One region of the Undibacterium sp. GW821-FHT11H02 genome, then DNA from elsewhere that is predicted to be linked to it. Evidence: predicted binding sites of a transcription regulator. Region 1 holds the regulator's gene; each other region holds the start of a gene.
What was found. Region 1 encodes FliA, which starts transcription of late flagellar genes. Its sites were predicted from a motif close to CTAAAGTTTNNNNNNNNNNNGCCGNTA; they were not measured.
Positions count from the first base shown of each region.

Region 2: the regulator FliA is predicted to act here: its motif matches at 1,016-1,042, upstream of AC1RR2_RS08515 (flagellin N-terminal helical domain-containing protein).
Region 3: the regulator FliA is predicted to act here: its motif matches at 1,447-1,473, upstream of fliD (flagellar filament capping protein FliD).

Region 1 covers NZ_JBXARG010000001.1:468,759-471,032, reverse strand. The annotation lists gene flhF (flagellar biosynthesis GTPase FlhF) at 1-64, shown strand, start outside; gene AC1RR2_RS02135 (MinD/ParA family ATP-binding protein) at 57-899, shown strand; gene AC1RR2_RS02130 (RNA polymerase sigma factor FliA) at 911-1,645, shown strand; gene AC1RR2_RS02125 (flagellar motor protein) at 1,627-2,274, shown strand, end outside.
Region 2 covers NZ_JBXARG010000006.1:158,262-160,535, reverse strand. The annotation lists gene AC1RR2_RS08520 (tetratricopeptide repeat protein) at 1-722, opposite strand, end outside; gene AC1RR2_RS08515 (flagellin N-terminal helical domain-containing protein) at 1,132-2,274, shown strand, end outside.
Region 3 covers NZ_JBXARG010000006.1:155,892-158,165, forward strand. The annotation lists gene fliD (flagellar filament capping protein FliD) at 1-1,409, opposite strand, end outside; gene AC1RR2_RS08510 (flagellar protein FlaG) at 1,555-1,929, opposite strand; gene AC1RR2_RS08515 (flagellin N-terminal helical domain-containing protein) at 2,023-2,274, opposite strand, start outside.

The sequences.
Region 1 (2,274 bases):
GTCGAGTGGGACAAGTTTCAATAGTGCACATGGAGCGGCGAAAGCGGGAGTACATCTTGGCTAAATTTGATCAGGCGGAAGGCTTGCGGCGCATGCTGGAACTGCCTAAACTACGTGTACTCACCTTTATGTCTGCCCTGCCTGCAGAAGAGCGAAATGGAACGCTGATTAATCTTTCAGCGACGTTCGCACGTAGCGGCAAAAATACATTGATGGTTGATGCAAAATCAACTAGCTCAACATTAAGTGCTTGGCTAAACTTGAAATCTGATCAGACGCTGTTGGAGGTGGCACGACATCAGCGTACAATGGACGCTGTGATAAAGGTAGTGTCGCCAGGGTTATCCGTGACGAAAGTCGCGAATATCATCCCTAAGTCTTTAGGCTTGCCGCAAAGCGGTTATCGTGACCTATCAAAAGTATTTGACTTGGCTGCGAACCGATCAGATATGGTGGTGGTGGATTGTGAGTTGAATTCTGATGACTCTTTTATTTTGTCTTCGTTTGATGAAAGCGAAATGTTGATTCAAGTATCGACTGATCCAGCGACAATCACGAATGCTTATGGCCTGATTAAGCGTTTGAATAATCGCCTTGGCAGACGTACTTATAATATTGTCGTGTCTGGCGCAACGGAAGATCAGGCTCAGCGTGTCTTTTCAAATTTATCTTTGACCGCGCGACGTTATCTGGCGGTAGATTTAAATTTTGTTGGGCATGTGCCTGAAGATATGTATTTGAAACGAGCTACAGAGTTGGGAAGAACGGTAGTAGATGCCTTTCCTTTCTCGAAAGCTGCAAATGCTTTTGTGCGCATGGCGGATAAACTGGTATCTTCTGCAAGCGGGAGCTTCCAATTGAATTCAATACCTGCTCTGGGTGCTCATTTGGAATATTAATTAATTTATTTATGTACACAGCAAGCGGCAAATCAGATAAAAATTCAATACTTACTGAGCATGCTCCGTTGGTTAAACGCTTGGCTTATCAATTAAAAGCTCGCCTGCCCCCCAGTGTTGAAGTGGATGATTTAGTTCAAGCCGGAATGATAGGATTGCTTGATGCAGTCAATCGTTACGAAGAAAATCATGGGGCACAATTTGAGACGTATGCGATCCAAAGGATACGCGGTGCCATGTTGGATGAGCTGCGTAGTAGTGACTGGTTGCCACGTGGCGTGCGTCAAAATATGCGTAAGATCGAAACGGCGATGAACGAGCTACAGCAAAGATTGGGACGCCCGCCGATGGAAACCGAAGTGGCTAAGCATTTGAAACTCACTCTCATCGACTATCAAGAGTTGTTGGGTGAGAGTGGTGGGCATCAGCTCTTGTACTATGAGGATTTTCATGATGCAGATACCAAGGAACATTTTCTAGATCATTTTTGCAATGACGAACGTTCGGGCGATCCTTTGCAAGATTTGTTGCATGGAGACTTTCGTGATGCAGTTGTGTATGCCATTAATAATCTCCCCGAGCGTGAGAAACTATTGATGGGTTTGTACTATGAACAAGAATTGAATCTAAAAGAAATCGGCGCTGTTATGGGCGTTTCTGAATCACGTGTTTCGCAATTGCATAGTCAGGCTGTGGCGAGATTAAGAGCATCTTTGAGGGAGCGCGCGTGGACCGGGCTAGCTTAGTAGGAATAATTCTAGTATTAGTTGGTATCCTTTCTGGGCAGGTCTTAGAAGGCGGACATTTGTCGTCCTTATTGCAACCGGCCGCTTTCGTGATTGTGGTTGTCAGTACCATCGGTGCCGTGTTGTTGCAAAGTCGTATGCCAGTCTTTATTCGCGGAATTAAGATGCTGAAGTGGATCGCATTCATGCCCGAAGATAAGAGCAAAAAGAATGTCAATGAGGCGCTGGTCTGGAGTGTAGTCGCGCGGCGCGAAGGCTTCTTAAGCCTGGAGCGCTATATCACCTCTTCCAAAGATCCCTTCATTGAAAAGGGGTTGAAGTTGGTGATTGATGGCATCGATCCGGAGCGTCTCAAAGAAATTCTTGACGTGGACATTTCCTTCTACGAAATGGAGCAACGCCAGGCGATCAAGATTTGGGATGCCGCTGGCGGTTATTCTCCAACGATAGGTATTCTAGGTGCGGTTTTAGGTTTGATACATGTCATGGAAAATTTGACTGATCCGAGTAAATTGGGTAGTGGGATTGCTGTCGCTTTTGTCGCAACGATTTATGGCGTCGGACTAGCCAATCTATTTTTCCTTCCTGTGGCAAATAAATTAAAGGAAATTGTGGGGCGCGAAGTCGTT
Region 2 (2,274 bases), on a different contig from region 1:
GCTTGGTGATAGACTTCTATCGCCGATTCACAACGATCTAAAGACCGATAAGTCAGCCCCAGATTATTGTAAAGATAGGCCATCTGTGGCGCTAACTGTATCGCTTTAGTAAAACTTTCTATCGCTTCTTCATATCTACCGAGGAAGCGATAAGCATTTCCCAGATTATTATAAGCAGTCGCCATTTCTGGTGCCAATTCAACAGTGCGCTGCAAAATCTCCAATGACTCTGCGCAACGCTCCAGAGAAGTCAAAGAGCAAGCCAGATTATTTAATACATGCGGATTATTGGGCAGAATTTTTGCTGCATGCGAAGCGGCGTCGTATGCAGCTTCATATTTTTGCTGCTCCAGACAAGCAATCGACAAATAATCCCAGGCGATCCCGTCTTTAGGGCGTAAATTGACCAACCAGCGACTAGCTTGCTCTAACAACGCATAAGATTTACGCGTAACGAAACGATTCAAAATCGTGTAATAAGCTTTTGAATCAATCACCATCTTGTGCGAAATAGAAAAAGCTTTCTGTAAATGCGCGATTGCTTCCTCATCTTGGTCGCAATTAAAGTAAATTTTAGACAAAAATAGATGCGCGTCTTCGTTTAAAGGAAACCGTTGAATCACTCGCAAAGCGACTTGCCTAGCGTCTTCTAACTTACCCGCCTTTACGAAAGCCTGTGCTTCTCGCATTGCTGCTTTCGGATCAAAACCAGATTTACTCATTGCTCGCTCTTTCACTCACGGGTTAGTTCAAGGTATAGCTATCTTTTACCAGTTAATCGACAAAATCACAATTCACGGCACAAACCGAACAACACACAACGACTCAGTTAGCTAACCAAAAACAAAAAATACTGATTTTTTAGTATTTTACAAACAAAATTTCACATCAAATCGAACAAAAAGACGTGAAAAAATTGTTCAAATCAGGGCTTAAGTATTTTAAAAAGCTGTCGTATAACGGAATATCAAGAAAAACTTAAGCACAAAAAATAATATTTATTTTGGGCAATTTCCTCAATTTTTTTATTTCCTGCCCGTTACCAGTTTCAACGACGGTGCAATGGTCAACAAGACAGACCGAAGTTCAAGCTAAACGTCGAGTTGAATTAACCAAGTTAGGAGAACCATCATGGCTTCATATATCAATACCAATATCGCGTCTTTAAATGCACAACGCAATTTATCGACATCACAAAGTTCATTGAACACATCTTTGCAACGCTTGTCTTCAGGTTTGCGCATTAACAGCGCAAAAGACGATGCGGCAGGTTTGGCGATTTCTGAACGTATGACTTCACAAATCGGCGGCTTGAATCAAGCAGCACGTAATGCAAACGACGGCATCTCTCTTGCTCAAACGGCTGAGGGCGCGTTAAGCCAAATTGGCGCCAACTTACAACGTATTCGTGACTTGGCAGTACAGTCTGCTAACGGCTCTAACAGTGTATCTGACCGTGCGGCGTTGAACAACGAAGCTTCTCAGTTGATTTCAGAGATTAATCGCGTTGCTAGCAACACTAACTTCAACGGCGTTAATTTGCTGGATGGCTCCTTCTCTGCTCAAACTTTCCAAGTGGGTGCAAACGGTACTTCAAACGATCAAATCAATATCGCTAACATCGCTAGCGCAAAATCATCTGCTTTAGGCGTAGGCGCATCTTCAAGCTACGCTACCACAGTGGCTGGCGCTGGTGCAGTCACAACCACAGCCTTAGCTGCTGGCGACCTTTCAATTAATGGTTTCCAAGTTGGCGCATCAGCTGCAGACGGCGTTTCTTTCTCTAACTCGACTGGTAGCGGCATCTCCAAAGCGGCTGCGATTAATGCGATTAGTGGCAGCACAGGTGTTACTGCGACTGTAGGCTCGACGACCATTTCCGGTACCGCATCTACTTCTGCAACCGCTATCGCTTCTGGCGACATCACTATCAACGGCGTAAATTTGGGTGCTTTATCTGCATCGACATCTGGCGCACAACGCGGTGCTCAGGTCGCTGCGGCGGTGAATGCAATCAGCACACAAACTGGTGTTACCGCAACATTCAACACAACAACAGGTGCAGTCGCACTGGCAGCTGCTGATGGCCGCAACATCACAGTAACCGCTAGCACTAATGCTGCTGCTGCTGCTGCGAATACTGGTATCACTGTATCCGCTACTGGCGCAACTGACATAGCAACGTCAACATTGAGTCTCACTTCTACCAGCTCTGCTGGTATTACATTGGCCAATGGTACAGGTACTGGTTTGACAGCAGCAAACTTAACTGGT
Region 3 (2,274 bases), on a different contig from region 1:
GTCAATTGGCTTGAAGTGTACGACCCAGCCGCTAATGATACTGCCGCTGAGGTTCCGTCTATCGTGACGTTAATACTTGTATTTGGGTCTATTGTTGTGTTGCCAGTCGTTAAATCTAGGTCGCCGGTTAATCCACCTTGTGTCGCTAATGCGGTTACATTTAATGCGTAATTACCCTGAGTCGTTGAGGCACTTGAGGTGCTGTAGCTTACCAAGCTGTCGGTGGCTTTACCTATGGTGGCAAACAGACCACTAATTTCTTTAAAGTTATTGTTTAGCGCATTCTGTAGTTTTGTTGAATCTACACTTAGTGTGCCATCTTTTTGAAAGCTGATGCCTATCGATGAGAGGGTAGTTATATTGCCACCTAAGCCGTTCACAGCAGACGACAAAGCACTTCTAACTTGGCTCTGCGCGCCACGCGCTGCAGCATCGCCAGTCAACACGCCGCCTTTTTTTGTCGCAGCATCAAAACCTGTTAAGGACTTAAATGTAGCTTGAAGATCGTTAAAACCTTTAACAAAAGTATTGATAGAATTTTGCACGCCAGCTGTGTTGTTGGTCAATGCGAGTGTCGTACTGCCTGCCTTTGATAGCGTAATAGCTGCACCTTGAACCGCATCATTTACTGTATTGGATGTGCTGGTGATATTAATGCCATTGATTGAAAGGTTGGCATTCTGACCCGTTGTGGTTTCAGATAAATTTTGTGTGCCAGCGGGGTCATACGAGAGTAGAGATTGCAAAGTCGCGTCACCACTGACATCGATCTTCAAGCTTGATGTCAGCCCCGTCTTATTCGAACTTAATACTAGGTGATACGGCGTTGCCGATCCATCGCCGACGATAGAGGCGGTAACACCTTTGCCAGCAGCATTGATTGCGTCACGTATGCCTTGTAAAGAATTGTTTGAACTATCAATCGTTACTGTGCCTATGGCTTGATTCGCGTCTTGTGTGAAAGTGGCACCAGTGTAGATGCCATTTGTCGATGTTCCACCACTGATCGTGCCAAATTGAAACGAGATTGTTGTGCTTGCGCCAGCGCCTATACTGTCGGTGGTGCTGACTTGGCCAGCACTTGAAATGGTTTGTGATTTTGCGAGTTGAGTTACATTGATGTTATAACTGCCAGCAGTAGCGACACTAGTGGTAGTTGCTGACAGTACCGTGCTATCCCCAACGTTGGCAGTTAAATTTTGAAATGCTGCTGCACTGCTCAGTCCAACGAAGCTACTTTGAAATGAACTGAGTGCGCCATTCAGTGATCCATAGGCGGTCAGTTTCGCCAGATAGCTTGCCTCTTTTTTTGCGAGGGTCGTTAATGGCTGACTTTCAACCTGCATCAATTTAGTGATGAGGCTATTTACATCTAAATTAGAGCCAACCCCTGTTGATTGTATGCCCACCACGTTCCCCTTTTGTAAGTATTGTCACTATACAAGTTAACGGCAAAAGCAAATCAGACTTTAGAGGGGCATTTACCTATCTATTTTCGTCTTGCAAGATTCATCGCATTTTCTTGATATCCGAAGAAAACAAGAGGAATAATCGTTATGCTTCTTGCTTGATTAATAGTCCTTGCAGTTTATCTAATGACTTGGCAATTTCCAACGCTTCCACTGTTGGGATCTGGCGTAATACCTCTTTGGTTTGTTGGTCCACTACTTTTACCACAATCTCATTGGCATCCGTATCGACTGTAAATTCAAGATTTTGTGAGATAGCCTGTACCGTCTTATTTATTTCGCTGACGGCCTTATTGACTTCGCTCGCGGTAGGTGCTTTTGCTGTTTGAGTCACTGCTGACAGCGTTTGAGTTCCAGTCGCGTTTTGTGCGTTAGCGATAGCAGGCGAGGGCGGGGGAGGAAGTTTTTCTGTTGCCACTGATCCGGATGGCGAAGTTCGGCCAATTGATTGAATGTCCATGATCTTTTCCTTTAAGCAAAATTCCCCTGACCAAAAAATATTGGGCAGGGGACAGTCTACATCAATGAATAATGTGGTGGACTACATTATTGTTTAACCTCTTAACAGAGCCAATACGCCTTGTGGTAACGCATTTGCTTGTGCCAAGATCGCTGTACCTGCTTGTTGTAACACTTGACCACGAGTCAAAGTCGCTGTTTCTGATGCGAAGTCTGCGTCACGGATACGGCTGCGTGATGCTGATAAGTTTTCAGAGTTAGTTTGCAAGCTCGAAACCGCAGATGCGAAACGGTTTTGATAAGCACCCAAAGAAGCACGTGAGCTGTTAATTGATTGCAGCGCAGC